DNA from 4 places in the Lysobacter sp. GQ73 genome. Region 2 is predicted to be linked to each of the others. Evidence: riboswitches for the same ligand, from Rfam matches in the RefSeq annotation. Region 2 holds a riboswitch; each other region holds the start of a gene.
What was found. Region 2 has a riboswitch for cobalamin ahead of btuB (TonB-dependent vitamin B12 receptor). Riboswitches for the same ligand answer to the same signal wherever they lie in the genome.

Region 1: it holds a riboswitch for cobalamin, as region 2 does, so the genes downstream of both, metE (5-methyltetrahydropteroyltriglutamate--homocysteine S-methyltransferase) here and btuB (TonB-dependent vitamin B12 receptor) in region 2, are expected to answer to the same signal.
Region 3: it holds a riboswitch for cobalamin, as region 2 does, so the genes downstream of both, AC6CH2_RS10290 (ribonucleoside-diphosphate reductase subunit alpha) here and btuB (TonB-dependent vitamin B12 receptor) in region 2, are expected to answer to the same signal.
Region 4: it holds a riboswitch for cobalamin, as region 2 does, so the genes downstream of both, btuB (TonB-dependent vitamin B12 receptor) here and btuB (TonB-dependent vitamin B12 receptor) in region 2, are expected to answer to the same signal.

Annotation. Positions count from the first base shown of each region.
Region 1 is NZ_JCAXEE010000003.1:77,956-85,440, reverse strand. It holds gene AC6CH2_RS10275 (aldo/keto reductase) at 126-1,172, shown strand; gene AC6CH2_RS10270 (TonB-dependent receptor domain-containing protein) at 1,219-1,680, opposite strand; gene AC6CH2_RS10265 (COG3904 family protein) at 1,780-2,904, opposite strand; gene AC6CH2_RS10260 (hypothetical protein) at 3,001-3,201, opposite strand; cobalamin riboswitch at 3,222-3,427, shown strand; gene metE (5-methyltetrahydropteroyltriglutamate--homocysteine S-methyltransferase) at 3,631-5,913, shown strand; gene gap (type I glyceraldehyde-3-phosphate dehydrogenase) at 6,107-7,111, opposite strand; gene AC6CH2_RS10245 (OmpW/AlkL family protein) at 7,466-7,485, shown strand, end outside.
Region 2 is NZ_JCAXEE010000004.1:112,735-120,219, forward strand. It holds gene AC6CH2_RS13095 (TonB-dependent receptor plug domain-containing protein) at 1-1,495, opposite strand, end outside; cobalamin riboswitch at 1,863-2,103, shown strand; gene btuB (TonB-dependent vitamin B12 receptor) at 2,216-4,108, shown strand; gene AC6CH2_RS13105 (hypothetical protein) at 4,184-4,774, shown strand; gene AC6CH2_RS13110 (hypothetical protein) at 4,817-5,428, shown strand; gene cobO (cob(I)yrinic acid a,c-diamide adenosyltransferase) at 5,425-6,069, shown strand; gene AC6CH2_RS13120 (cobyrinic acid a,c-diamide synthase CobB) at 6,276-7,485, shown strand, end outside.
Region 3 is NZ_JCAXEE010000003.1:87,236-94,720, forward strand. It holds gene AC6CH2_RS10290 (ribonucleoside-diphosphate reductase subunit alpha) at 1-2,366, opposite strand, end outside; cobalamin riboswitch at 2,790-3,012, opposite strand; gene AC6CH2_RS10295 (DUF2339 domain-containing protein) at 3,148-5,970, shown strand; gene AC6CH2_RS10300 (DUF3999 domain-containing protein) at 5,967-7,364, shown strand.
Region 4 is NZ_JCAXEE010000005.1:56,814-64,298, reverse strand. It holds gene AC6CH2_RS15470 (hypothetical protein) at 241-3,372, shown strand; gene AC6CH2_RS15465 (hypothetical protein) at 3,374-4,339, shown strand; gene btuB (TonB-dependent vitamin B12 receptor) at 4,430-6,310, opposite strand; cobalamin riboswitch at 6,431-6,674, opposite strand; gene AC6CH2_RS15455 (TfoX/Sxy family protein) at 6,744-7,181, opposite strand; gene AC6CH2_RS15450 (GAF domain-containing protein) at 7,178-7,485, opposite strand, start outside.

The DNA of each region.
Region 1 (7,485 bases), on a different contig from region 2:
CCGTTATCGGCGGCACGGCCGCATGCCTCCCCCGGCATCGGCCGCAACTTCACCAAAGCAAGTTGCGGATATTTCCTCGGCACCGCGCTGCCTAGACTCGTGGCTCCCTCCAATGGAACCACCTTATGCGTCTGGACGATTACCGCACTCTGGGCCGCTCCGGCCTGCGCGTCAGCCCGCTCTGCCTCGGCACCATGACTTTCGGCAACGACTGGGGCTGGGGCAGCGATACCGACGAAGCGCGCAGCGTGTTCGATGCCTATCTCGAGCGCGGCGGCAACTTCATCGACACCGCCAACCTCTACACCGGCGGCAGTTCGGAACGGCTGATCGGCGAGTTCGCCCGCGGCCGCCGGGACGCGCTGGTCATCGCGACCAAGTTCTCGCTGTGCATGAACCCCGGCGACCCCAACGCCGGCGGCAACCACCGCAAGAACCTGCGCCAGTCGGTCGAGGCCAGCCTGCGCCGGCTCGGCAGCGACTACATCGACCTGCTGTATCTGCACGCCTGGGACGCGACCACGCCGGTCGAGGAAGTGATGCGCGGCTTCGACGACCTGGTCCGCGCTGGCAAGGTGCTGTATGCGGGCGTGTCGGACCTGCCGGCCTGGCAGGCCGCGCGCATGCAGACCCTGGCCGAGCTGCGCGGCTGGTCGCCGCTGGTCGCCCTGCAGACCGAGTACAGCCTGGCCCAGCGCGACAGCGAGCGCGAACTGCTGCCGATGGCGGCCGAGCTCGGCCTCGGCGTCACCGCCTGGTCGCCGTTGGCCTCGGGCGTGCTGACCGGCAAGTACACGCGCGCAGACCTCGATGCCGGCAACGCCGAAGGCCGTCGCGCGGTGGCGATCGGCAACGGCGCGTTGACCGAGCGCGCGCTGGACATCGCCGAAACGGTCAAGGCGGTCGCGGCCGAGCTGGAACGGCCGGCGGCGCAGGTCGCCCTGGCGTGGCTGTTGCGCCGGCCCGGCGGCGTGGCGCCGGTGATCGGCGCGCGCACCCTGGCGCAGCTGCAGGAGAATCTCGGCGCGCTCGAGGTCGAGTTCGACGACGCGCAATCGCGCCGCCTCGACGAGGCCAGCGTGGTTCCGCTCGGGTTTCCGCACGATTTCCTGGCCCTGCCCGGCATCCGACAAGTGATGTTCGGCGGTGCGCGGATCGAACGCCGCTGGTGAGTCGCCGGCGCCGCGGCCGAAGCCGGCCGCGGCGCCGATTCGGCAATCAGAAGCGGTAATCGGCCGTCAGGCTCAGCGTGCGCGGCGCGCCCGGCGCGTTGAAGCCGTCGACCGAACCGTGGGCGGAGCTGAAATAGCGCTGGTCGAACGCGTTCTCCAGGCGCAGGCGCCAATCCCAGGGACCGCTGCGATAGCGCAGATTGAAGTCGAAGCGGGTGAACGCCGGCAGCACGCTCAGATTGGTCGGTGCCGCGTACTGCATCGATACGTGCTGGACCAGGCCGCCGACGCTGATGCCGCGTCCGAGCAGGTACTCGGCATAGACCGAGGCGCTGTGGCGCGGCGTCAACGCCGAGGTGCGCCCTTGCAAGGAAACGCCGTTGGCGACGTTGTTGGACTTGCTGATCTCGCCGTCGAGATACGCATAGCCGGCGTACAGGTCCGGGCGCCGCTGCAGCAACGAGGCGGCGAAGCCGAGTTCGGCGCCGCGGGTGCGCTGGGTGTCCACGCCGAGCTGCCGGTTCGGGTCGACCGGGTCGCTGGTCTTGATGTGTTCGCGCTCGGTCTCGCTGCGACACCGTTGCGGTCGTCTCCTCGATCGACGCGGTTATTGGGCGCTCTTGTCGGAACGCTTCTTCGACGCGCCCGCGGTGGCCGGCGCGTCGCCGCCGGCCGCCTCGTCGCCGGGCAGCGGCAGGCGCCGCAGGTCGCGGGCGTACAGGTCGGCCGGGCTGTCGGAGGGACAGGTCTGGTCGGGGAACCCGAACTGCTGCTGCAAGGCCTTCGCGCACTCCGGCATGGAAGCGAAATTCTTGCCGGTGGCCATGCACTGGGCGTCGAAATCGCGGCGGAAGGCTTCGCGGCGGCGGACGAAGTTCTCGCCGCACTTGCGGGTCAGGCGGATGCGGTCGAGGTCGTCCTGGGCGGCGTTGGTGCCGTCGAGGCCGAATTGTTTCAACTCGTTTTCGGTAAGCACGCGCAGGTCGCGGTTGGCGATCGTCATCATCAGGTCGGCGACGCCGGTGGCGACGCCGTTGCGCTCCAGGTAGTCGCGCACCTGCTGGTTGATCGCCTTGAGCTCGCGGCTGAGTTCGGCGCGCGAGGTCGCGGTCGAGCGGTCGCGCATCAGCCGGTGGATGCCGACCTTGCCCTCGATCGAGCGGGTATCGCCGGCGGCCAGCACCAGCACGCAGGCGCTATGACAGACCGATTCCTCGCGCACCCAGATCGCCCAGCCCGACTCGGCGATCGAGTCGCCGGCGCGGATCGCTTCCTCGACATGGCCGCCGCTGGAGTCGATGTCGAGGATCCGGGTCTGGATTTCCATGCGCGTGGCCATCGCGGCGACGCGCTGCACCAGCGCGGTGAAGCCGGCGCCGATCTTGCCCTGGTAATGCAGGCGCACCACGCCGCTGGACCGGCACGGCGACAGCGCGTCGACCAGGCTGAAGAAGTCGAGCGAGGTCAGCGCTTTGCCGTCGCCGAAGCGCGGGTAGTCGTATTCGCAGCTGATCCTGGCCACGCCGCCGTCGAGCCTGGCCGGCGGCCAGTACGTGCCCTGCAGGATGTCGGTCTCGCTCGGCGCGGCCGCGGCGGCGACCTTCGGCGATTCGTTCTGGCTGCCCATGGTGACCGGCTCGGCGGCCGCCGGCGGCGGCGCGGCGGAATCCCTCCCGCAAGCCGCCAGTCCGAGCAGGCACAAGGTCAGCGCAAACGTCCTTCTGAAAAGCATGGTCCACCCATCGGATTCGGGATCGCGCGGGCCGTCCTGGTCCCGCGCCGCGCATCGTCGCCGCACCTCGAACGTTAGCCCCGGCGCCCGCGAAGCTCAACGGCAGGAGGTCACGGCATTCACGGTCGTCGACGTGCCCATCATCGTCGGCGACGCATGAACGGCAGCCGGGGGATCACCGTCCGCGGCGACGCCGGCGGCAGCGGCCACAAATCGCAAACCGGGTCCACGCATCGCGATCGTGGCGATTGACTTCGTCCGGCGCGCTGCGTAGCTTGGCGGCGTGATGGTGAACATCGCTTCATGCAGATGAAGCGATGCGACAAATCGCCACCGGTTCGCGCCGGCGGCGGTTAGAGGGAATCCGGTACGGACGCCAGTCCAATTCCGGAGCTGCCCCGCAGCGGTATAGGGAACGAACTTCGTCAGACACTGGGAGCGATCCCGGGAAGCGACGGACAGTAGGAGGCGCCTCGTGCTCCGTGCCCCAAGCCCGAAGACCTGCCATGACCGGAAGGCACGCCTTCCGTCCGACTCCGGCCCGCGAGGCGCCGGCGCTGCGTCCGGGCCGGCCCCGGCGCGGGCCGCGTCGTGCGCGCCGGTTCGCCCGCGGGGGCGAAGGTCGACACCAAGGTTGCGGCGAGGCCGGGCGCGCGAGCGTCGGGCGGCGCAGCCGTGGTCTCCTTCGTTGCCCTGCGTCATGCCCACGCATCGCAGGTACTCATCATGATCAGCGTCACCCATCTCGGCTTCCCGCGCATAGGCGCGCGGCGCGAACTCAAGCTGGCCCTGGAATCGTTCTGGAAGGGCGACACGCCGGCCCAGGCGCTGCACCACACCGCCCACGACCTGCGCGAACGCCACTGGCGCCTCGCCCGGCAAGCCGGCGCAGACGTCGTGCCGTGCAACGATTTTTCCCTCTACGACCACGTCCTCGACACCGCCGTGCTGTTCGACGCGATCCCCGCGCCGTACCGCGAGGTCTACGACGAGAACCCCCTCGGCGGCTATTTCGCCCTCGCCCGCGGCCTGCAGGACGGCCGCCGCGACCTGCGCGCGCTCGAGATGACCAAGTGGTTCGACACCAACTACCACTATCTGGTGCCGCGGTTCGAGCCCGGCCAACGCTTCGCCCTGCGCGGCGACAAGCCGCTGGCCGAGCTGGCGCAGGCGCGCGCGCTCGGCATCGAGGCGCGGCCGGTCCTGCTCGGCCCGGTGTCGTTCCTCAAGCTCGGCAAGCGCAGCGACGGCGGCGACCCGCGCGAGCTGCTCGATGTCCTGCTGCCGGCCTATGCCGAGCTGCTGGCCAGGCTCAAGGCCGCCGGCGCCGAGTGGGTGCAGCTCGATGAGCCGGCGCTGGTACTCGATCTCGACGACGCCGATCGCGATGCCTACCGCCGCGCCTACGCCGCGCTGGCCGATGCCGACGCGCCGAAGCGGCTGCTGACCCCCTACTTCGGCGGCCTCGGCGACAATGCCGCGCTCGCCGCGCGCCTGCCGGTGCAGGGCTTGCACGTCGACCTGGTGCGCGCGCCGCAGCAGTTGGAAAGCGTGCTGCCGCTGCTGCCGGACGATCGCGTGCTCAGCCTCGGCGTGGTCGACGGCCGCAACATCTGGCGCGCCGACCTCGATGCCGCGCTGAGCCTCGCCCGCCGCGCCGGCGACCGCGCGCGATGGCTGGCGCCGTCGTGCTCGCTGCTGCACGTGCCGACCGACCTGGAGCTCGAGCGCAAGCTGCCGGCGCCGCTGCGCCACTGGATGGCCTATGCGCGGCAGAAGATCGAGGAACTGCGCCTGCTCGCCGATGCGCTCGCCGGCAGCGCCGACGCCAACCGCGACCTCGCCACCGCCGCCAGCGCGCGCGCCGCGCGCTTGGCCTCGCCGCTGCTGCGCAATGCCGAGGTGCGCAAGCGCCTGGCCGCGGTCGAACCGGCGATGACCCGGCGCGCTTCGCCCTACCCGCAGCGCGCGCAGGTGCAGGCGCGACGCCTCGGCCTGCCGCTGTTCCCGACCACCACCATCGGCTCGTTCCCTCAAACCGCCGAAGTGCGGCGCGCGCGCGCCGAGCACAAGGCCGGCAAGATCGACGACGCGGCCTACCGCAGCTTCCTCGAGAACGAAACCCGGCTCTGCCTGCGCGAGCAGGAGGCCCTGGGCATCGACGTGCTGGTGCACGGCGAGTTCGAACGCAACGACATGGTCGAGTACTTCGGCGAGCAACTCGAGGGCTTCGCCTTCACCGCCCACGGCTGGGTGCAGAGCTACGGCTCGCGCTGCGTCAAGCCGCCGGTGCTGTTCGGCGACGTGGTCCGGCCGCGGCCGATGACCGTCGACTGGACCCGATATGCGCAGGCGCAAACCGAGCGACCGGTGAAAGGCATGCTGACCGGGCCGGTGACGATCCTGCAGTGGTCGTTCGTCCGCGACGACCAGCCGCGCGCCGACAGCTGCCGGCAGATCGCCCTGGCGCTGCGCCAGGAAGTGCTGGACCTGGAAGCGGCCGGCATCGCCATCGTCCAGATCGACGAACCGGCGTTGCGCGAAGGCCTGCCGTTGCGCCGCGCCGATTGGCCGGCCTACCTGGCCTGGGCCGGCGAGAGCTTCCGCCTCGCCGCCAGCGGCGTCGGCGATGCGACCCAGATCCACACCCACATGTGCTACGCCGAGTTCAACGACATCATCGAGGCGGTGGCCGCGCTGGACGCCGACGTGATTTCGATCGAGACCTCGCGCTCGCGCATGGAGCTGCTGGATGCGTTCGTGCGCTACCGCTATCCGAACGGCATCGGCCCGGGCGTCTACGACATTCATTCGCCGCGCGTGCCCAGCGAGACCGAGATGCGCGATCTGCTCGACAAGGCGCTCGATGTGCTCGACCCGGCGCAGCTGTGGGTCAACCCGGATTGCGGGCTGAAGACCCGCGGCTGGCCGGAGGTGCGCTCGGCCTTGCGCGCGATGGTGCAGTCGGCACGCGGACTGCGCGAGCGGGTCGCCGTCGAGGTCGACTGAGCCGCGCGTTCGCCCGGGCCAGATGGACCCCGGGACGGAGATCCGGGGGTTTGCCTGAGGCCGAGAAGGACACGCGACCGAGCAGGGCGTTCACGCCTACAGGGCCTGCCCGGCAGTGGGCTGACGAGGCAACGGGCCCCAACAAAAAAGCCCCGCGATCGCGGGGCTTCTTCGTCGATCGGGAAACCGCCGCTTACTTGCCGGCGACGACCTTGACCATTTCGAGGCACTTGTTCGAGTAACCCCATTCGTTGTCGTACCAGCTGACCAGCTTGACGAAGGTGCCGTCCAGGGCGATGCCGGCTTCGGCGTCGAAGATCGAGGTGCGCGCGTCGCCGCGGAAATCGGTCGCCACGACCTTGTCTTCGGTGTAGCCCAGCACGCCCTTCAGCGCGCCTTCGCTCTGCGCCTTCATTTCCGCGCAGATCTCGGCGTAGGTCGCGTCCTTGACCAGTTCCACGGTCAGGTCGACCACCGACACGTCCGAGGTCGGCACGCGGAACGACATGCCGGTGAGCTTCTTGTTGAGCTCCGGGATCACCACGCCGACCGCCTTGGCCGCGCCGGTGCTCGACGGGATGATGTTCTCCAGGATGCCGCGGCCGCCGCGCCAGTCCTTGTTGCTCGGGCCGTCGACGGTCTTCTGGGTCGCGGTGGCGGCGTGCACGGTGGTCATCAGGCCGCGCTTGATGCCCCACTTGTCGTTGAGCACCTTGGCCAGCGGGGCCAGGCAGTTGGTCGTGCACGAGGCGTTGGAGACGATGGCCTCGCCCTTGTAGGTCTTGTCGTTGACGCCGTAGACGAACATCGGCGTCTCGTCCTTCGACGGCGCCGACAGCACGACCTTCTTGGCGCCCGCGTCGAGATGCTTCTGCGCGGTGGCCTTGTCGAGGAACAGGCCGGTCGATTCGATCACCACCTCGGCGCCGACCTCGTCCCACTTGAGGTTGGCCGGGTCGCGTTCCTGGGTCAGGCGGATCTGCTTGCCGTTGACGATCAGGGTGTTGCCTTCGACCTTGACCTCGCCCTTGAAGCGGCCGTGGACCGAGTCGTACTGCAGCATGTAGGCCAGGTAGTCGGGCTCGAGCAGATCGTTGATGGCCACGATCTCGATGTCGTCGCCGAAATTCTGCACGGCCGCGCGCAGGACGTTGCGTCCGATGCGGCCGAAGCCGTTGATGCCTACCTTGATCGTCATTGAGGTAACTCCTGCAGCCGCCCGGGCGGGTCAAGTGGGGAAACTCCCATTCTAGCAAGGCGGGCGCGGGGTCGCAGTCCGGCGCCCTGTGCGCCGGCTGCGCCGGCCTGTTCGGCCCCTGCCAGGCGCAGGCGACCGCATGGCGGCGGCGGGCGCCGGCAGCGGCGGCTCGGCGGCGTCCCCCGGGGGCTCCGCGCAGCCCGGATTGCCGGCCGTACGCCACGCAGCGACAAGACTGGAACGCAGGTCTAGGTTTGCCTTTCTGCGGCGTATTTAGAGTGCGGTGCGGACAGACTCCTGTTCAGCAAACCTGCAGACTTCGGTCTCTCCACGACCTCACAGGGGACTCAAGGAATGAATCAGCGACTGATCGG
Region 2 (7,485 bases):
TGGCGCGCAGCGCGACCTGGTCGGTGAAGGCGTAGCGGCCGGACAGCTTGCCCGAGGTGGTTTCGCCGAAATCGCTGTAGCTCTCGTAACGCGCGGCGGCGCCCAGGGAGAACTTGTCGGTCAGGTCGGCTTCGGCGTCGATATAGACCGAATAGCTGTGGCGGTCGAAGTCGCCGGCGTCGCTGGCGCGGAAACCGGAGAACACCTGCGCGCCCGGGATGATCTGGCCGTTCGGCGCGGCGATGCCGCCGTTGGCGTAGGACAGCGGCTCGCCGGCGCGTTCGGAGAACTCCTCGCCGCGCCATTCCGCGCCCCAGGCGAAGGTCACCGGGTACTGCCAGCCGAAGTCGACCGACTTGGTGAAGTCCAGGTTGAGCACGTGTTGGGTGACTTCCAGCGCGCCGGCGTAGAACTGGGTCGGCGAGGTCGGGCCGAGGCTGCGGTTGAGCGTGTTTTCGATGTCGAAGGTCAGGCCGTTGTGGCCGTAGTTGTAGCTCAGGTCGATCTGGGTGCCGCCGGCGGTTTCGCTGCGCAGGCCGAACACCGCGGCGCGGTCCTTGCTGACGTTGTGGATCTGCGGCAGGAAGCCGTTCGGATAGATCGACGGGATGTTGCGCGGGTCGCCGGCGAAACGGAAGTAGCCGTTCGACAGCACGTCGCGTTCGCTGTAGCTGCCGAACGAATAGAAGCTCAGGTATTCGGTCGGGCTGTACTCGCCGTTGTAGGAGAACGCGCCCTGGTCGATTTCGGGATCGCCGTAGCGCTGTTCGACGCGGCCCTGGAACGGGCGTGCGCGATTGGTCTGATCCTGATGCCCGCCCTGCGCGGCCAAGTGCAGCCAGCCGTTTTCGCCGAGCTTGATGCCGGTGTCGCCGGACAACTGGTATTGCTTGCCGTCGCCGGCGCTGTACTGGCCGTAGCGCGCGGCGATGCTGCCGCCGGTGCCGCTGCCCTTGAGCACGACGTTGATGACGCCGGCGATCGCGTCGGAACCGTATTGGGCCGAGGCGCCGTCGCGCAGCACTTCGACCCGTTCGATCGCGGCGATCGGAATCGCGTTGAGGTCGACCGGCGAGGAGCCGCGTCCCTGGCTGCCGTTGAGGTTGATCAGCGCGGTGGTGTGGCGGCGCTTGCCGTTGACCAGCACCAGCACCTGGTCGGGGGCCAGGCCGCGCAGCTGCGCCGGACGCACCGCGTCGGTGCCGTCGGTGATGGCCGGGCGCGGGAAGTTCAGCGAGGGCAGGGCGCGCGACAGCGCGGTGGCCAGCTCGACGGTGCCGGTGGCCTCCAGGGTTTCCGGGGTGATGATGTCGATCGGCGCGGTGGACTCGGCGACGGTGCGGTCGGAGACGCGGGTGCCGGTGACGATGACCTGGTCCAGGGTCTTGGGGTCGCTTTGCGGCGCGTCCTGCGCGTGGACCGGCGCGGCGAGCGCTACCAGGAGGCCGAGGGCCAGAGGGTGACGTGAACCGGCGAAGGTGCGGCGGACGGGCATGACGACTCCTTGGTGGGGATGACAGCGATGTCATCCGGATTTAACACGAACCTAACAACCGGTCAATAAAGCGGCCAAATCTTGCATAACGCAAGTAGTAAAAAAGTGGTAAAGCACACTGTTTGAGGGGCCAGGGAGGGCCAGCGGCCGTTGTGCTGGGCGCGGAACGGATTTTGTGCCCTCGCCTAAGCCATCCCGCGAAGCGGCTATCACAGACTTCGGATTGACGCCGCGATGGAGCCGTGGATCCCCGCCTTCGCGGGGATGACGATCCCGGGCCGGGCCTTGCGCGGAGCGCTTGGCCGCGACACCGGGATCGCCAGCGCGCTCGCACTCACCCGGTGGCGTCCTCGCCGCGCATCACTGCTAAGATGCGCGCGCTCAAGGTGATCGCCGACACAGTCGGCGATTGAAACGGGAATCCGGTCCCCGCTTCTGGCGTTCGCCAGGTCGGTCAATCCGGAGCTGCCCCCGCAACGGTAAGCGAGTACACGTACCGCTCGACGCCACTGTGTTCCGACACGGGAAGGCGCGGTACGGGAGACCGGTCCGATCTCGGGCCGACTCCGCTCGCAAGCCCGGAGACCGGCCCGGAGCGCGAACCGACAGGCGGAGGGCCGTGTCCGGGGCATCGGCGCGCGCGCCGTCTCCGTTCTGCCGTCTGCCTGTCACGACCTGATCTAGGCCGCGCGGGTGAGGCGCGGCCATGGAGAGCCGACCGTGACGTTCCGTTTTTCCGTATCCCCGCGCCTTGCGCGCTTTCCTGCGCGCAGCGCTTTCGTGCTCGCCGGCTGCGCATTCGCCGCTTCGGCGCCGGCCGCGCCCGCGGTCGATCTCGACCAGGTCGTGGTCACCGCGACCCGCACCGCCCAGACCCAGGACGCCACGCTCGCCGCGGTGACCGTGATCGACCGCGCCCAGATCGAACGTCTGCAGCCGGGGTCGTTGCCGGAGCTGTTGCGCGGCACGCCGGGCGCATCCTTCGCGAACAACGGCGGCCCCGGCAAGGCGACTTCGTTGTTCCTGCGCGGCAGCGAATCCGACCATGTGCTGGTGCTGATCGACGGCGTCAAGATCGGTTCGGCGACCAGCGGCGGCGCCTCGCTGCAGGACATTCCGGTCGAGCAGATCGAGCGGGTCGAGATCGTGCGCGGCCCGTTCTCCAGTCTGTACGGCTCCGAGGCCATCGGCGGCGTCATCCAGATCTTCACCCGGCGCCCGCAGGGTGCGTTCGTGCCGAGCTTCAGCGCCACGATCGGCAGTTACGCCACCCACCGCGGCAGCGCAGGCGTCGCCGGCAAGGGCGAGCGCGGCTGGTACTCGATCCATGCCGCGCACGAAGATACCGACGGCATCAACGCCTGCCGCGGCAAGCCCTCACCGGGCGGCGCCGGATGTTTCACGAACTCGCCGGACCGCGACGGCTATCGCAGCGATTCGCTGACCTTGCAGGGCGGTTATCGCTTCAACGAGCAGTGGGACGCCGAAGCGCGGCTGCTGCGCGCCGAAAACCATAACCAGTACGACGGCAGCCAGAACAACGAGGCCGACGGCGTGCAACAGGTCGCCGGAGCCAGGTTGCGCTACCGGCCCAGCGACCGCTTCAACCTCAGCGCCAGCGCCGGACGCAGCGAAGACCTCAGCGACACCTACAAAAACGGCAAGTACTCCAGCACCTTCGAGACCCGCCGCCAGCTCGGCTCGGTGCAGGGCGACATCGGCATCGGCATCGGCCTGCTCACGCTCGGCTTCGACTGGCAGCGCGACCGCATCGACAGCAACACCCGTTATGCCCGCGACGCCCGCATCCTGCGCGGCGCCTTCGGCCAGTGGCAGCAGAGTTTCGGTGCGCATGCGCTGCAGGCCAGCCTGCGCCGCGACGACGACAGCCAGTTCGGCGGCGAGACCACCGGCAGTCTGTTGTGGGGCTGGAACTTCAGCGAGGCGCTGCGTTTGACCGCGAGCTACGGCACCGCGTTCAAGGCGCCGACCTTCAACGAGTTGTACTACCCCGGCTACGGCAATGCCGGCCTGGCGCCGGAGACCTCGCGCAGCGTCGAGATCGGCCTGCGCGGCACCCACGGCGCGCGCCGCCAGCACGTGTGGTCGCTCAACGCCTACGAGAGCGACATCGACGACCTGATCGCGTACGACGCCTCGACTGGTTTGCCCGGCAACGTCGACCGTGCACGCATCCGCGGCCTGGAAGCGGCGTTCGACGCCCGATTGGCCGACTGGGATCTGCGCGCCAGCGCGACCTGGCTGGACCCGCGCAACGACAGCCGCGGCGCCAGCCGCGACAAGCTGCTGCCGCGGCGTGCCCGGCAGAGCGCTCGCATCGATGCCGACCGCCGCTTCGCGGTCGGCGACGGCGCCTGGTCGTTCGGCGCCAGCGTCTACGCCGCGGGCGATCGCTACGATGACCTGGCCAATACCCGCCGCCTCGCCGGCTACGCGCTCGCCGATCTGCGCCTGGGCTACGCCTTCAACCCGGCCTGGAGCCTGCAGCTGGCCGCGAACAACGTATTCGACCGGCGGTACGAAACCGCCGCGTTCTACAACCAGCCCGGGCGCAATTATCTGTTGAGCTTGCGTTACCGGCCTTCCCGCTGACGGATCAGCAGCCTCGGCCCGCGTCGCGGGCTTCGCCGGCGGCCCCCGGGTTGCCGGCGCCTATCGAGAGTCGCGATGAAAAACTTGCCCGGCCCCATCCAATTGAGCGTGTCCTGTCTGTTGCTGATGGCGATGATCGCCACGCGCTTCCATCACTTCGGCGACCTGCTGCATCTGCCCGACGCCTCGATGGCGGTGTTCTTTCTCGGCGGCCTGTATCTGCGCCGCCACCTGGGCTTTGCGGTGTTCCTGCTCGCCGCGGTCGCCATCGACTATCTCGCAATTACCGGGCGCGGCCTGAATTTCTTCGACCATTACTGCGTGACGCCCTCGTATGCCTTCCTGCTGCTGGCCTACGCAGTGCTGTGGTACGCCGCGCGCTGGTATGCGCCGCGGATGCCGGCCGGCTGGCGCGGATTCGCCCGGGCCTTCGGCGTGGCCTTCGGCGCCGCCAGTGTCTCGTTCCTGATTTCCAACGGCGCCTTCTACTGGCTCGGCGGCCGCTACGCCGAGCCGAACCTCGCCGAGTATCTGAGCCGGGCCTGGCGCTGGGGTCCGCTGTTCGTACGCACCACCATGAGTTACATCGCGGTGGCGCTCGTCGCGCACGCCGCGATCGCGCGCATCGCCCGGCCGTCGGTCTCGCAGCCGAGCGCTCACCGTTGATCGTCGCCGCAGTCGCCGTCCCTACGCCGTCCGGAGCTTGAAATGTCCCACTCTCTTCCCGTCGCCTCGTCCGCGGTGCTGCCGCTGGAATCGCGGCCGGCGCTGATCGCGACCGGCGCGTCGCTGGCGCTGCTGATGATCTGCACCCGCGGCCAACACTTCGCCAGCGTCGACGCCTTGCCCAGCGCGTCGTGGGCGGTGTTCTTCCTGGTCGGCGCCTTGCTGCGCCCGGTCTGGGCGTTCCCGGCGTTCTTCGTGCTGTCCTCGTCGCTCGACCTGGGCAGCCTGGCGCTAGGCCGCATCACCGACTGGTGCCTGTCGCCGGCGTATTGGGCGCTGGCGCTGGCCTATGGCGCGCTATGGCTGGGCGGGCGCGCGTATGCGCATCTGCATCGCGACCATTGGGGCACGGCGCCGCGGCTGGTGTTGGTGATGCTGGCGACTTCGGTGGCGGCTTACCTGATTTCCAAGGGCGGGTTCTATTTCCTGTCCGGCCGCTATCCGGACGCGAGCCTGGCCGGTTTCATCGACCGCATCCCGCAGTACTACCCGCGCGCGCTCGGCACCCTGGCCGGTTATGTCGGCCTGGCCTTCGTGGTCTATGCCCTCGTGCGCAGCCTGGTGGCGCGCCAACGCAGCGGAGCGGCCGCATGAGCGCGCACGACACCGACGGCCCGGGCGATCGCGCCGGTTTCGCTGCGAGCAGCGAGGAGCGCCACCGCGAACGCATGCAGCGCAAGAAGGAACTGATCGACCGCAAGATCGCCCAGGCGACGATCGAGCGCGGCGTGCTGGTGGTCAACACCGGCAACGGCAAGGGCAAGAGCTCCTCGGGCTTCGGCATGCTCGCGCGTTCGCTCGGGCATGGGTTCAAGTGCGGGGTGGTGCAGTTCATCAAGGGCAGCTTCTCGACCGGCGAAGAGGCCTTCTTCCGGCGCTTCGAGGAGCTGGACTACCACGTCATGGGCGAAGGTTTCACCTGGGAGACCCAGGACAAGGAGCGCGATATCCGCGCCGCCCAGTCGGCCTGGTCGATCGCGGCGAAGATGATGGCCGACCCCGGCTACGACTTCATCCTGCTCGACGAATTGAACATCGCCCTCGCGCACCGCTACGTCGCACTCGACGACGTCCTCGCCGCAGTCGCGGCGCGCCCGGAGCGGCAGCATGTGGTCATCACCGGCCGCGGCGCCCCCGATGCCCTGATCGAAGCGGCCGACACCGTCACCGAGATGCGTGTGGTCAAGCACGCGTTCAAGGCGGGGATCAAGGCGCAGAAGGGGATTGAGCTTTAGCGCGGGACTCGGGACTTGGGACTCGGGACTTGGGACTCGGGACTCGGGACTCGCAAGCGGGATGCGTAGACACTGACAGGACAAGCGATATGGCTTCCGGCAACAGAAAATCAGAGGTGTCCCCGGGCACACCCGCGACTGCGGCCGCCGCCGCGGCTTCGGCCGAGTCCCCAGTCCCCAGTCCCCAGTCCCGAGCCTGTCCCGCCTTGCTCGTCTCCGCCCCCGCTTCCGGCCAGGGCAAGACCAGCGTCACCGCGGCGATCGCGCGCTGCCACGCGCGGCAGGGGCGGCGGGTGCGGGTGTTCAAGACCGGACCGGATTTCCTCGACCCGATGGTGCTCGAACGCGCCAGCGGGCAACCTGTTTACCAACTCGATTTGTGGATGTGCGGCGAGCAGGACGTGCGCGCGCGGCTGCATGCGGCCGCCGGCGAGGCCGACCTGATCCTGATCGAGGGCGTGATGGGGCTGTTCGACGGTTCGCCGTCGAGCGCGGACCTGGCGCAGCGGCTCGGCATTCCGGTGCTCGCGGTGATCGACGGTTCGGCGATGGCGCAGACCTTCGGCGCGCTGGCGACCGGGCTGGCGCGTTATCGCGACGGCCTGCAGGTGTACGGCGTCGCCGCCAACCGCATCGGCAGCGCCTATCACGCGCAGTTGCTGCGCGACAGCCTGCCGCCCGAGCTGCGCTGGCTCGGCGCCTTGCCGCGCGATCCCGGCCTGGCCCTGCCCGAGCGTCACCTCGGCCTGGTCGCGGCGGGCGAACTCGGCGACCTGGACGCGCGGCTCGATGCGCTCGCCGATGCCTGGGGGGAGCACGCCGATGGGAGCCTGCCGCCGCCGGTCGCGATCGAGCCGGTCGAGGCGGCACCGGTACCGGCGCTGCTGCGAGGCGCCCGCATCGCGATCGCCCGCGACGCCGCGTTCTGTTTCCTGTATCCGGCCAATCTGGAGCTGCTGCGCGCGGCCGGCGCCGAGCTCAGGTTTTTCTCGCCGCTGGCCGGCGAGGGCCTGCCCGAGTGCGATGCGGCCTGGCTGCCCGGCGGCTATCCGGAGCTGCACCTGCAGGCGCTGGCCGACAACGTCGTATTGCGCGACGCCCTGCATGGGCATCGCGACGCCGGCAAGCCGCTGCTGGCCGAGTGCGGCGGCCTGTTGTACGCGCTCGACTCGTTGACCGACCGCGAGGGCGAGCGCGCCGCCATGGCCGGCCTGCTGCCCGGGCATGCGGTGATGCAGGCCCGCATGGCCGCGCTCGGTCTGCAATCGGTCGAGCTGCCCGAGGGCAGCTTGCGCGGGCATACCTTCCATTACGCCCGCGCCGAGATCGAGGCGGCGGCGATCGCCGAATCGGTCAACCCGAATGGCGGGCCGAGCCGCGAAGCGGTGTACCGCGACCGCCGCATGAGCGCGAGTT
Region 3 (7,485 bases), on a different contig from region 2:
CAGGCTTCGCAGGACTCGGGATTTTCCAGCGAGCACGCGATCGCTTCGCTGGGGGTGAACTCCACCGGCGCGAGTTCCGGCTTCGGCGTCGCCGGCGCGCTGACCGTGGTCTTGGCGATCTTGGTGGCCGGGCGCGAGCGCAGGTAGTAAGTGGTCTTCAGGCCCTTCTTCCATGCGTACATGTACATCGAGCTGAGCTGGCCGATGTTGGGGCTCTCGATGAACAGATTGAGCGACTGGCTTTGGTCGATATACGCGCCGCGCTCGGCGGCCATGTCGATCAGCGAGCGCATCGGCAATTCCCAGGCGGTGCGGTAGACCTGGCGCAAAGCCTCCGGCACTTCGGTCACCGACTGGATCGAACCTTCGGCCATCTTGATCCGGTCGCGCATCTCGGCGGTCCACAGGCCGAGCTTCTTGAGCTCCTCGACCAGGTACTTGTTGACCACCAGGAAGTCGCCGGACAGGGTCTCGCGCTTGAACAGGTTCGACACCTGCGGCTCGATGCACTCGTAGCAGCCGGCGATCGAGGCGATGGTCGCGGTCGGCGCGATCGCGATCAGCAGCGAATTGCGCAGGCCGTGCTCGGCGATGCGCTTGCGCAGCGCGTCCCAGCGCTCGGGCTGCGACGGGGTCACGCCCCAGGCTTCGAACTGCAGCTCGCCGACGGAGGCGCGGGTGTCGTCGAAGGACGGGTGCTTGCCGTGTTCCATCGCCAGCTCGTTCGACGCCGACAGGGCGTGGAAATAGATCGCCTCGGCGATTTCCTGGGCGAGCTTGCGCGCCGGCTCCGAATCGAACGGCAGGCGCAGCTTGAAGAACACGTCCTGCAGGCCCATCGAGCCCAGGCCGACCGGGCGCCACTTGAGATTGGCGCGGCGCGCGGTCTCGATCGGATAGAAGTTGAGGTCGATGACGCGGTCGAGCTGGCGCACGGCCAGGCGCACGGTTTCGGCGAGCTTGTCGAAATCGAACGCGCCTACGCCCTTATTGGCGCTGGGGTCCTCGTACATCTCGACGTGGTGCGAGAGGTTGATCGAGCCCAGGTTGCAGACCGCGGTTTCGTCCTGCGAGGTGACCTCGAGAATCTCGGTGCACAGGTTGGACAGGTGGATGACGTTGCCGTCGCGCAGGGTCTGGTTGGAGGCGCGGTTGGACTTGTCCTTGAAATTCATCCAGCCGTTGCCGGTTTGCGCCAGGGTGCGCATCATCCGGCCGTAGATGTCGCGCGCCTTGACCTTCTTGACCGCCAGGCCGGCCGCTTCGGCGGCGTGGTAGGCGCGGTCGAAGGCCTCGCCCCACAGGTCGGTCAGCTGCGGCACTTTGGACGGGTCGAACAGCGACCAGTCGGCGTCGGCTTCGACCCGGCGCATGAATTCGTCCGGAATCCAGTTGGCCAGGTTGAGGTTATGGGTGCGGCGCGCCTCGTCGCCGGTGTTGTCGCGCAGCTCGAGGAATTCCTTGACGTCGGCATGCCACGGCTCCAGGTAGACGCAGGCCGCGCCCTTGCGCTTGCCGCCCTGGTTGACCGCGGCGACCGAGGCGTCGAGGGTCTTCAGCCAGGGCACGATGCCGTTGCTGAGGCCGTTGGTGGAACGGATCAGCGAGCCGCGCGAACGGATGCGGGTATAGCTCAGGCCGATGCCGCCGCTGAACTTGCTGAGCTTGGCCACGTCCATGTAGCGCTTGTAGATGGCTTCCAGCGAATCCTCGGGCGAGTCGAGCAGGAAGCAGCTCGACAACTGCTCGTGGGTGGTGCCGGCGTTGAACAGAGTCGGCGAGCTGGGGATGTAGTCGAGCTGGGCCATGCGCCGGTACAGGGCGAGCGCATCGCCGACGTCCTCGCTTAGCGCGCAGGCGATGCGCAGGAAGAACTGTTGCGGGGTTTCGATGACGGTGCGCGCGGTCGGGTGGCGCAGCAGGTAGCGGTCGTACAGGGTGCGCAGGCCGAAGTAGTCGAACTTCGCGTCTAGGTTGCGGTCGATCGCGTCGTTGAGCTTGCGTGCGTTGGCCTGGACGAAGTCGAGCAGGCGCTGGTTGATCAGGCCCAGATCGTAGCCGCGCTGGATCGACTGCGAGAACGCATGGATCTCGATGCCGGCGACTTCCTTCTCGATCACGCCGGCGAGCAGGCGCGCGGCGAGACGGCCGTATTCGGGTTCTTCGGCGGTCAGCAGGGCGGCGGTGCGGATCGACAGCTCGTCGAGCTCGCGCGTGGTCGCGCCGTCGTAGAGGCCGGAAATGGTGCGGGTGGCCACGCGCATCGGGTCGACCGCGTACAGGTTTTCGCCGCTGCGGGTCACCGCGCGCACGATCTTGTTGAGGTCGACCGGCTCGCGGCGGCCGTTGCGCTTGGTCACGCTCATGGTCAGGTTGGCCGCGGGCGGGGTCAACGCGAAGCCGGCGTCGGCTTGCGGGTCGCGGGCGGGTTTGGTTGCGGTGCCGGCGGCGGGGGAGGCGGCGGACGATTCGGGTGCGAGCGTGGTCATGGCGTAACTCCGGGGCGTGGATGCACGGGCCGCCGACCTTCCCGCGAAGGGCGACGCGCGGAGAACGCGGACGCGCCATCGACGACCGGCCGCGCGGCGGCGTCGTCGGATGGCACGGCCATGCCCCCGCGGGCGCGGAACTCGGGAGCTTGCAGGCGAGGTGTCGCGCGGCCCGAGACGGGCGCGTCCCGTCTCGGCGCGCGTGGCGGCGCCGCAACGGAACGAGCACGACGGCGGAGCCATCGTGCTGCGACACCGGCCGTCTTCCCCCGAAGACTCCTGGGCCGGTACCGCGCGGTGTGCAGCGCGCGGCTGTCGGCAGGTCTTCGGGCTCGGGACACGACGCCTCGCGTCTCCTACTGGCTACCGCTTCCCAGGCGCGAGGCGCGCCCAGTGCTAGGTAGCGTTCGTTTCCCATACCGCTGCGGGGCAGCGCCGGCTTTGGACGTCGCAACGGCTGCGTCCTTACCGGCTTCCCTATTGAGCCGATCTCGCGATCGGCACCGACAGGCACAACATAGTGTGGTTTCCCGATTCCGTCAACGCGATATGTGGTGAACAAGCTGTGTATAGAATGCGTGAAGCCTTGTCCTTCAAGGCTTGCGGCTTGGTGTAACGTTCGTGACCAAGCGCACGGCACATGGAACAGGGACGGGTGATGGAAGCACTGATCGGTTTGTTGATTCTGGCGGTGGTGTTGGTGCCGATCCTGCTCATCGTGGCGCTGGCGCAAATCGCCGGGCTCAGGGCGCGGCTGTCCCGGCTCGAGCAGCGCGTGGCGGAGCAGGCCGAGTCCCTGAGCGAGGCGAGGTTCGACCACCGCGGCGACGAAACCCTGGCCGAGCGGATCGCGCGCGAAGCGCCACCGCCGCAGGCAGTGCGTCCGCCGCGGCCGGTGGCTCCCGCCACTGCGCCACCTCCGACGGCTCCACCCAGCGTCACTCAGCCCCCCGCCGTCACTTCGCCCGGAACCGTTCCGCCGGTTTCGGCGCCCACGCCGCCGCCGGCCAACCTGCCGCCGCCGATCCCGCACGACGCCACCGCCGCCGCACCTCCGGCCGCTGCGCGCGCCGCGCCCGCGGCTCGGCGCGCGCCGGCCGCACCGCCGCCGCCGGACGTGTTCACCGTCGCCGCGCGTTGGCTGCGTCGCTGGTTCACCGAGGGCAACGTGCCGGTCAAGGTCGGCATGCTGGTGTTGTTCGCCGGCGTCGCGGCGCTGTTGAAGTACGCGACCGACCAGGGCTGGCTGCATCTGCCGATCGAGCTTCGCCTGGCCGGCGTCGCGCTGGCGGCGATGGCCGGGCTGGTGTTCGGTTGGCGCCAGCGCGAACGCAAGCGCAGTTTCGCCCTGAGCTTGCAGGGCGGCGCGATCGGCGTGCTGCTGTTGGTGGTGTTCGCCGCCTTCAAGCTCTACCAGTTGATGCCGGCGGGCGCGGCGTTCGCGATCAGCGTGGTGCTGGTGGCCGGCGCCGGCGTGCTGGCGGTCAAGCAGAACGCGATGGCGCTGGCGGTGTTCGCGATCCTCGCCGGTTTCCTCGCGCCGATCTGGCTGTCGACCGGTTCCGGCAACCACGTCGCCCTGTTCGGTTATTACGCCGTGCTCAATGCCGGCATCTTCGCGATCGCCTGGTGGCGGCCGTGGCGGGTGCTCAATCTGCTCGGTTTCGTCTTCACCTGGGGCATCGGCACCTTGTGGGGCGTGCTCAAGTATCGCCCCGAGCACTTCTCGACCACCGAACCCTTCCTGCTGCTGTTCTTCGGCTTCTATCTGTTGATCCCGGTGCTGTATGCGCGCAAGCGTCCGGCCGGGCACCGCGACCTGATCGACGGCTGCCTGGTGTTCGGCACGCCGCTGGTCGCTTTCACCCTGCAGGCCGGCCTGCTCGAAGGCGACCGCATGCCGTTGGCGTTCTGCGCGCTGGGCCTGGGCGCGCTGTATGCGGCGCTGGCCTGGTGGCTGCGTCGCGACTCGCGCTTCCTCGAGTTGTCGACGCCGTATGCCTTGCTCGCGGTGGGCTTCGCGACCCTGGCGATTCCGCTCGCGCTCGCCGCCGAAGCCACCGCCTGCGTGTTCGCGCTCGAAGGCGCGGCGATGGTCTGGCTGGGCTTGCGCCAGCAGCGTCGCTTGCCGCAGATGGTCGGCTTTCTGTTGCAGGGCGCGGCCGCGTTCGCCTTCGTCATCGGCGCCAGCGACGCGGTCTGGGACGCGCAAGCGCCGCTGCTCAATGCCAGCTTCGCCGGCGCCCTGCTGATCGCCGTCGCCGGCTTCGCCAGCGCCTGGAGCTACCGCCGCAGCGACAGCCCCGGGCCGGCGCTGCCGTATTACCTGTGGGGCCTGGCCTGGTGGCTCGGTGCGGCCGGCAGCGAGATCGCCGACTTCGTTCCCGACCGTCACAGCGCCGATGCGGTGCTGATGCTGACCGCCGCCAGCGGCTGGATCGCCGCCGAGGTGTTCCGCCGCCACGCCTGGAAAGCCCTGTCGCTGACCGCGATGTTCGCGCTGCTGTCGGCACTGCCGTTGTTGTTCGTGCAGACCGGCCTGCACGACTATCCGCTGGCCGGGTTCGGCTGGCTGGCCTGGGCGCTGTACGCCGTGTTCGGCTGGCGCAATCTGACCGGCCTGCGCGAACGCGCCGGCGGCGAGCTCGGCCTGGGCCATTCCGGCTGGTGCTGGGCATGGGCGCTGGTGATCGGCGTGAGTCTGCTGCGTGTGTCGACCCTGTGGCTGCGCGACAGCGTTCCCGTGCTCGGTACCGGCTGGAGCGTCGCGGCCTTGTTGCTGCCGATACTCGCCATGGCGGCGACATTGCTGTGGCGCCCGGGCCTGGTCGCACAGCCCCTGCCGCAGCGCTTCACCGGCTGGCGCGCCCCATTGCTGGCCTCGTTCGCGATCGCGCTGGCGCTGGCGATCGGCTTCACCCTCGCCACCCCGGCCAATCCGCGTCCGCTGATGTGGCTGCCCTTGCTCAATCCGCTCGGCTTGATGCAGTGGGCGGTGCTTACCGTGTTGGGCGCGTGGCTGGCGTCGCCGCTGGTCGGCGAGGAATTGCGCCGCCGCCGCGTGCCCTTGCTCGCCGCCGCCGGCTTCGCCCTGATCACGGTCGAAGTGCTGCGCAGCGCGCATCACTGGGGCGGGGTGGACTGGTCGCCGTCGATGTTCTCGACCAGCCTGGTGCAGACCAGCCTGACCGTGGTCTGGAGCGTGCTCGGCGTGGCCGGCTGGATCGCCGGCTCGCGCCGCGGCCAGCGCGGCCTGTGGCTGGCCGGTGCGCTGTTGATGGCGGTGGTGCTGGCCAAGTTGGTGTTGGTCGATCGCGGCCATCTCGGCAACCTGCTCGGCATCGCATCGTTCATCGCCTACGGCCTGCTGTGCACCCTGGTCGGCTATTTCGCCCCGGCGCCGCCCGCTGCGCCAGCGCCGCCGCGCGACGACCGCCATCCCGACCGCGGTCCGCACGACACTCGCGAGGCCCAGGCATGAGCACTATTTCCAGCTTCCGCCGCAGCGCCTGCTTGCTCGCGATGGTGCCGTTGTTGGCCTGGGCCGGGCCGCGCGAGGACTACGCGCGGCAGTGGCCCTTGAACCTCAGCCGCGACGACGGCGGCGCTTATCGCGTAGTGCTCGACGAGCACGTCTATCGGCAGGCGCAGAGCCCGCAGCTGCGCGACCTCGATGTGCTCGACGGCAGCGGCACGCCGGTGCCGGCCGCGGTGTTCGCGCCCGAACAACCGCTGGCGCGCGCGCCGCAGCGCGTCGCCTTGCCGTGGTTCGCATTGCCGGCCTCGCCGTCGGACTCGGCGACCCAGGGTTGGGAACTGATCAGCGAAGTCGAGACCGACGGACGCCTGCGCCGGGTCGAAGCGCGCAGCACCGCCGGCGACACCACGCGGCTGCCGCAGACCGCCTTGCTGATCGATGCCAGCCGCCTGCGCCGGCCGATCCTCGCGCTGGAGCTGGACTGGGCGCCGGGCGCCGCGCTCGATGCGGCCTACCGCGTCGAGGCCAGCGACGACCTCGACCAATGGCGCAGCGTGAGCAGCAGCGGCCGCTTGATCGACCTGCAACGCGGCGGCCAGCGCCTGCTGCAGCGGCGCATCGTCTTCGACAGCGTCGGCGAGCAGGCGCGTTACCTGCGCCTGACTCCGCAAGACCCCAAGGCCGCCGCCCCGATCAGCGCGGTCAGCGCCGAACTGGCCGGCAATGCCGCGTCCGCGCCGCTGCAATGGCGCGAGCTGAAAGGCCGGCGCCTCGAACAGAAGGACGGTGCGGTCGCGTTCGAATACGAACTCGACGGCCGCTTCCCGATCCAGCAGATCGATGTCGCCCTGCCGGGCAATCACGCGGTGGAATGGCGCCTCGACAGCCGCGACGACAGCGACCAGGGGTGGCGCCCGCAGGCCGGCCCGTGGATGGCGTTCCGCGTCGCCGGCCAGGGCGAGGGCGACCGATCGGCCGAGCGCCAACTCGCCGCGACCGTGCGCGATCGCCACTGGCGGCTGCGCGCGAACGCCGCTGTGCCCGGCGAACCGGTGCTGCGCCTCGGCTATCGGCCCGAGGTCGCGGTGTTCCTGGCCCAGGGCGCACCGCCCTATGCCCTGGTCGCCGGCAGCGCGCGCACCGCGCGTGCCGCCCGTGCCGACTCGTCGCTCGCCCAACTGATCGAAACCCTGCGCCAGACCCGCGGCCGGGACTGGCAACCGGCCGACGCCCGCCTCGGCGAGCCCGCGGCCCTGGCCGGCCCCGCCGCCCTGGTACCGCCGGAACCAAAGCGCGACTGGCGCTCCTGGCTGCTATGGGCGGTACTGGTGGCCGGCGCGCTGACCGTGGCCGGGTTCGCTTTCAGTTTGCTGCGCGGTTCGAAGCCGGTGGAGTGAGGGGCTGAGGGTTGAGTGTTTTAGCTCCTGGATTCCAGGGGCCCTCCGGTCGCAACGAATCTCGCTATGGCTATGGCTTTGGCTGATGTTTCAGCTTCGTCGTGAGCCTCGAATTGTTTCG
Region 4 (7,485 bases), on a different contig from region 2:
CCCCCGCGGAGGCGGGGATCCGGTGGCCGCAGGTCGCAGGGGTCGACCCGTGCGCATGTCCGCTCTGCGGTGCGCACGGGTCGGCCGCGATTCCGCGGTTCCGGGCTGCGGCGCGCAGCGAACGCGCCAGGTCGCCGCACCGCCGCGGGTTTCGTCCCGTGGCGGCGCGGTCCGCACGTACAAGGATCGTTCCGCCGCGCGCACGCCGCCGCGAGGAACTCTCGCATTCTGGAGTTCGTCATGCTCAGCCTCGAAAAGCCGATCACCGTCGACGGCATCACCGTGTTCCGCGACCACGCCGACAAGAACCAGTTCTGGGTCCTGCCGGGTCCGCCGCAGCTGGCCGTGCGCGCGGCGGACAAGCGCAAGGAATTCAGTTTCCTCAAGTACCGCGTCGCCGACGCCGCCGCGGCCGACAAGGGCGGCGGTTTCGCGATGTTCGTGACCACCCTGCAGCTGTCGCAGCAGATGGAATCCAAGATCATGAGCCGGCTCAATTCCGAGCCCGGCGTGTCGCCCCCGGTGCGCCTGACCACTGCGACCTTCGAGGAAGGTTCGGTGCAGTGCATCGCCTTGAACGTGCAGGGAGGCGGCGGCACCTCGGCGCAGCCCGCGGCGCCCGGGACCTTCAATGCGGTCGAACATATCCTCGGCGCCTCGGTGCCGTCGATGGACGCGGCCAACCGCGCCGCCTTCAGCCTCAGCCTGTCGGCCGAGGGCGCGACGATACTCGAGCAGGCGCTCAGCGAAGGCATGACCCCGATCGGGGTGATCTACGATCTCAAGTACCTGGCGATGCGACCGGCCTTGCGGGTCACCATCACCGCCGACTTCGAGCGCATCTTCAACCACTTCAGCGCCAGCCTCGAAGGCCAGTACGCCTGGTTCAAGGCCGGCATCGACGCTGCGTTCGAGTCGCTGGTGCAGAACGGCGTGATCGACATTCAGGTCGAGGCATTCACCGACGCCGAAGACCGCCGCGACCAGGAAAAGTGGGCGCTGGACTTCTTCAAGGACGATCTGCTGAGCAAGTGGTTCGAGCCGACCCTGACCCCGGGGCAGCTCGCGACCGATGCGGCGCGCGCCGGGCCCGGTACGGGCACCGGTGGCGGTACCGGTGGAACCGGCGGTACTGGCGGCACCGGCGGCGGTACGGGAGGTACCGGCGGAACCGGTGGTGGCGCCGGCGGCACGGGCGGGGGCACCGGCGGAGGAGGTACCGGTGGTACGGGCGGAACCGGTGGTGGCACCGGCGGCACGGGTGGAGGCACTGGCGGCGGTACAGGAGGTACCGGCGGAACCGGTGGCGGCACCGGCGGTAGCGGTGGAGGTACGGGCGGCGGCAACGCGCCGGGCGGCGGCTTCAACGGCACCAGCGGCACCGGCCCCGGCGGCGGCACCGCGCCGAGCGCGCCGCAGATCCAGCCGGCCGCGCTCGTGGTCGAACTGCAGGAGCCCACGCCCTTGCCTGCGGGGCAGTCGGTCACTCACACGCCGGCCGCGAACGGTCTGGCCGAGACCATCACCGTGACCGGCGCCGGTGCGGTGGTGAAGGTCGAGAACCAAGTGGTGACGCCGGATGCGCAAGGACGCATCACCGTCACCGTCAATCCCGACTCCAACAAACTCATCGAAGTCGAATGGCCGGCGGCGACGCAGGAGCAGACCTTCGGCCTGTTCTTCGACTTCGACAAGCCGGCCGCGGCCGGCTGGCGGCTCAATCCGCCGTCGCAGCACTATCGCGCCTATGTCGAAAACACGACGACCGATCCGCGCTACCGAGATGCGTCCGGCACCTTGCGTATCGAGGGGGACGGCAACTGGAGCGGGCCCGAGCGTGGCGCCGCGCGCCTGGAAGCCTGGGTGCGCAGCCTGCCCGCGCCGCGCAACGTGCGTCTGGAAGCGTACGCCAGCCACGAGCACGTCAGCGGCGCTAACGAAACCCAGCGCAATGCGCATAACCAGGCGCTGTCGCAGCGGCGGCTGGACGTCGCCGCGGCGGTGGTGCGCCGCGCCGGCGGCAATTTCACCATCACTCCGGCCAACGCACATGGCGACAGCCCGGCCAGCGGACGTCCGGGTTCGCATTCGGCGATGGGCGGCGACCCGGACAATCGCGTCGTCCATGTCATCGGCCGTGTCGCCGGCACTACGCCGAGCCGCTGGCGCGGGCGCCTGCGTCGTCCGGCTTCGGTCGCGCCGCAGCCGCAGCCCCAACCTCAGCCGCAACCCCAACCCCAACCTCAACCTCAACCTCAGCCGCAGCCGCAGCCGCAGCCGACGGTACCGACACCGCCGACCGCGATGAGCCTGTCGTTCAAGCTCAAGTTCGTGCGCCAGGAAGAACGCAAGAAGCTGACCCTGCGCTACAACCGCGCCGAGGCCACGCGCCGCACCTATGCGCCGCAGGGCTTCTTCGGGCTGATGCTCGGCGACCTCAGCGACAAGTCGAGGTACTTCAAGGAAATCGATCTCGACGACCCGTTCTTCCGCCAGTTCGCGGTGGAGGCCAGCATGCCGATCGCGTTCGAGCCGATCGACCTGATGTCCGCGCAGGTGGCGCTGGACTACGGCGACAAGAGCAAGCCGCGCGACCACAAGCACGCCGATTTCGTGTTCACGCCGGGCGACACCGGGACCAAGCGCTTCGAGGTGTTCATGAACGCCACCCGCGACATCGACTACGACGCTTCGTACCAGTATCACTTCGACCCGCAGTCCGACTGGGCCGCCGACCGCACCTCGTACACGATCCCGGCCGCCTCGACCGAAGACCGGACCATGTTCGTGAACCCGTACGAGCACGTCGAGTTCCGCCGCATCGAAGCGATCCCGGGCGACATCGACTGGGACGTGGTCGACTCGATCGAGGTCAGGCTCCAGGCGCGCGGCTATTCGCAACCCGAGCCGAAGACCACCTTGAAGTTGACCAAGGAGTCCGGCCCCAAGACCTGGCGCCTGCGCGGCGCCAAGCCCGGCCCGGCCCATCGCGGCGTGACGTATCAGCTGGTGCAGCGGCGCAAGGGCGTGGCCAATCCGGACCCGGCGACGCCGCCGGTCGAGCTCGACGTGCCGCAGTTGATCGTCCACGACAGTTTCGAAGACGCCCTGCAGCTCGAGTTCATCCCGGTGTTCGACCCGGCCATGGTCAAGCGCGTCTACATCGACGTGAAGTACGAGGACGGCGCCTACAAGCGCAACGAACGCATCGAGATGGCCGGCGGCCAGACCGATCCGGTCAAGCTGCGCATCGCCCTGAAGAACAAGGACCTGCGCAACTTCCGCCGGCGTTTCACCTTCGTCGGCATGCAGGGACAGTTCGACCAGCGCGCGTGGATCGCCGACACCGAAGAGCTGGTGGCGGTGCAGTGACATGCGCGGCGATACCGTCATCGACATGCGCGACGATGCCGGCATGAGCTGGCTCGCGCCGATGCGGCACCGCCTCGGCGCCGACATCGCCGGCCCGGTCGCCGCCACCTTGCGGCGGCTCGGCGCGGTGCTGCCGGCGCAGGCCGCCGCCGCCGCGGACCTGCTGGGCGGCGTGCTCGCGCCGCTCGGCGGTTCGGTCTGGCCGGAAGTGGCCGGCAGTTTCAGCCGCCTGACCAATACCGGCATGCCGGTCGAGTTTTCCTGGAGTTCGCGCGAGGCGACGGTGCGCTGGACCGCCGAGGTCGCCGCGCCGGAAGTGGCCGACCGCGAGCGGCTGCTGCTGGCCGCGCGGGCCTTGGATTGGCGGGACGAGCTCGCGCCGTGGCTGGAACTTCAGCGCGACGATCCGTTGGTGTTCGGCGCCTGGGCCTCGGCGCGCCATGGCGAGGAGCGCGCCACCAAGCTGTATGTCGATTTGCATGCCGGGCGGTTGCCGGCGATCTGGCGGGACCGCTATTTCCTGCTGCGCTCGAACCTGCTGACCTGGCGAATGAGCGGGGTGAACCCCGACGGCAGCGTCGAGTTCTATGCGCTCGGCCATGAGCTGGACCGGCCGGCGCTCGCGGCGATGGCGCGCGCGGTGCTCGGCGATGCGGGGCCGTTGATGGAGACGCTCGAAACGGTGGCGGGCCATGGCGCCTTGCCGCGTCATGTCGGCATCAGCATCGCCCTGTCGGCGGACGGCCGGCCGCGCGCGTTGAGTTGCTTCGTCGTGGCCAAGAGCTTGTTCCACCACGACGACGAGGTCGCGGCGAGGTTGCGCAGCCTCGCCGACGGCGTGCCGGCGCGGCTTTACGAAGCTCTGGCCTCGGGGCCGGACGACGGGCGCTGGCGCCACGGCATGATCGGCGTGGTCGCCGACATCGCCGGCCGCAGTTGGGTGCAATGCGGGCTGCGGCCGACCTGAACCCGCGCCGTTGTTGTTGCCCAGAAAAGCAAAGCCCGGCGAGGCCGGGCTTCGCATCGACGCTGGCCGGTCCGAAGACCGGTCGGGCGATCAGTCGACCGGTGCGTAGCGCAGGGTCAGGAACCACTCGCGGCCGGGCTGGTTGAAGTACGACGAGGTTTCGTACTCGCGGTCGAACACGTTGGCCACGCGCGCCTGCAGGCTCAGGGCCGGGGTGATCGCGTACTCCGCGCGCAGGTCGAGGGTGCCGTAGCCGCCCAGGCGGGTGCTGTTGGCCACGTCGTCGTAGCGCGAGCCCGAACCGACCGCGGTCGCGCCGAGACGGAACTTGCCGAAGCTGCGATCCAGGTCGATGCGCGCGCTGTGCCTGGCGCGGCGCGGCAGGTCGTTGCCCCGGTAGAAGCCGACCCGGTTCTCGGTGTCGAGGAAGCTCGCGCTCGCCGCCAGGGTCCACTGGGCGAAGGCGGTGTCGATGCCGAGTTCGGCGCCGCGCATGCGCGCGCGGTCGATGTTGTTGGGCAGGTTGATCGACGAGTCGTAGGTGATCAGGTCGTCGGCGCGGGTGTCGAAGCCGTCGATGCGGGCGTTGAAACGCTCGCCGCGGTAGGCCAGGCCGAGTTCCCAGGTCTTGGACTCTTCCGGACGCAGGCCCGCGTTGCCGAAGAACGGGTAATACAGCTCGTTGAAGGTCGGCGCCTTGAACGCGGTGCCGTAGCCGACGGTGACGCGCCAGCGCTCGGCGAAGCTCAGGCCCCAGGCCGCGCCGCCGGTCGTGTGGCCGCCGAACTGCTCGTTGTCGTCGCGGCGCAGGCTGGCCTCGAACGACTGCGCGCCGAAGCGGCCCTGGTACTGGACGAAGCCGGCCTTGTTGTCGCGCTCGCTTTCGTCGTACACGGTGTCGCTGTCGACGCGGTCGCGCAGCCAATCGAAACCGGCGGTCAGCACGTGGCCGTCGAAGAGATTGAAATCGACTTGCAGGCTGGCGCTGTCGCGGTCGGTCTTGAAGAACCCCATCGGCACCTCGCCGAGGAAATTATCCGAGCTGTCGAGGTTGCGGCCGGCCAGCAACTGCAGGTGGACCGTTTCCGACGGGCGCCACTGCAGCTTGCCGCCGATCACCTGCTGCACGGTCTCGGAGCGGTTGACGAAGCTGCCGTCGTAATCGTTCTCGCCCTCGGCGCGCAGCGCCTGGCCTTCCAGGCTCCAGCGCTCGTTGAACTCGAGGCCGCCGCGCAAGGACAGGGCGTGGCTTTCGTAGCCGTCGCGGTCGGGCTCGTCGGTGAAGCAGCCGGCGAACACCGGGAAGCCGGCGCCGCGGCAGGCATTGATGCCCTGGGTCTTGCGGAAACTGTAGTCGGCGCCGAACCAGCCGCGGTCGCTGCGGCCGCCGAAGCCGGTGCCGAATTCGAGGCTGTCGTTGCTGCCGCCGCCGAAGCGCACGCGCGGCGCGAAGCCCTGCTTCTCGCGGCGGGTGAACACCTGGATCACGCCGCCGATGGCGTCGGCGCCGTACAGGCTCGAGCGCGGGCCGCGTACGATTTCGATCCGGTCGATCAATTCCAGCGGCAAGTCCTGCAGCGCGGTCAGGCCCGAGGTCGGCGAGCCGACGCGGATGCCGTCGACCAGCACGAGCACGTGGTCGGACTCGCTGCCGCGCAGGAACAGGGTGGTGAGCTTGCCGGCGCCGCCCTGGTTGGACAGGGTGATGCCGGCGCGGCCGCGCAGCAGGTCGTTGAGGTCGCGCGCCTGGCTGCGTTCGATGGTCTCGCGGTCGAGCACTTCGACCGGGGTCAAGGCGTCGTTGACGCTGACCGCGGTGCGGTTGGCGGTGACGATCACTTCGTCGAGGTCGGTGGCTGCGCCGGCCGGAGCGGCGAGCGCGGCGGGGGACAGCGAGAGCGCAGCGGCGATGGCGAAGGACAGCTTCAGTGCGCGCGTGGCGTACAGGACATGGGGGGTGCGGGCGGACATGGGGACAGCTCCAGCGCGCGCGCCAGGGGCGCGCGACGACGACGGCGGAAGGCGGTTGCGAGGAGGCAGCGGGCCGTGGAGACAGCCGGATAGCAGCCGCCGCGACGCCCTCCGCATCGCAACCTGTGGCGCCTCGAGGCCGGTCTCCGGACTCGCAAGCGGAGCGGCGCAGGGCCGGACTCCCGATGGCGGCGCCTTCCCGTGCCGAGCACAGTGGCGGTGGCCGCGATCTGTCTTGCTTACCGTTGCGGGGGCAGTGCCGGACTGGCGCCGATCCTCCCGCAGGAGAGGGCGCGTCACCGGCTTCCCGTTTCAACCCGTCGATCAAGCCAGCCGACGGGTCACCTCGAAGCGGTGCGCAGTCTACGCGAAGCCGGCGCCCGGAGCCAAAACGCCGGGGCGGGCGGGGCGCCCGCGAGCGGCGGCGACGGGTTCAGTCGCGCCCGTCGTCTTCGTCGCGGCCGCCGGGGCGGTCGTCGTCGCCTTCGTTGTCCCGGCTGTCGCGGTCGTCGCCATCGCCGAGGCGGGCGCCGCCTTCGAACGGGTCGTGGCGTTCTTCGACATGCATCGTGGTGTGCACCGGCGCGGCGGCCGGCTTGTTGCGCGGCGGCGGCAGCAGCGCGGTCGCCGCTTCGGCGGCCTGGATCAGCTCCTGCCGGCGCGCATCGCTGATCTCCTGCCAATGGCAGTCGAGCAACGCGCCTTCGATCGCGTACAACAGGTTGAGGGTCGGCTTGAAGCCGGCGCGCTTGACCCGCATGAAGGCCTCGACCGTGCCGATCGCCGAGATGTCCTCGTGGGTGCGCAGGCCCACCTGGCGCAGCCAGGCCGCGCTCTTGGGACCGATGTTGCGCATCTTGGCCGCGGTCATGCCAGCGCCTCCACGTACACGCGCGCCAGCGCTTCCAGGCCGGCCTGGTCGTCGGCATCGAAACGGTCCGGAACCGGGCTGTCGAGATCGAACACGCCGATCAGGGCATCGCCATGCACCAGCGGCACCACCACTTCCGAACGCGAGGCCGCATCGCAGGCGATGTGGCCGGGGAAGGCGTGCACGTCGGCGACGCGCTGGGTCTGGCGGCTCGAGGCGGCCGCGCCGCACACGCCCTTGTCGAGCGGAATGCGCACGCAGGCCGGCAGGCCCTGGAACGGGCCGACCACGAGTTCTTCGCCGT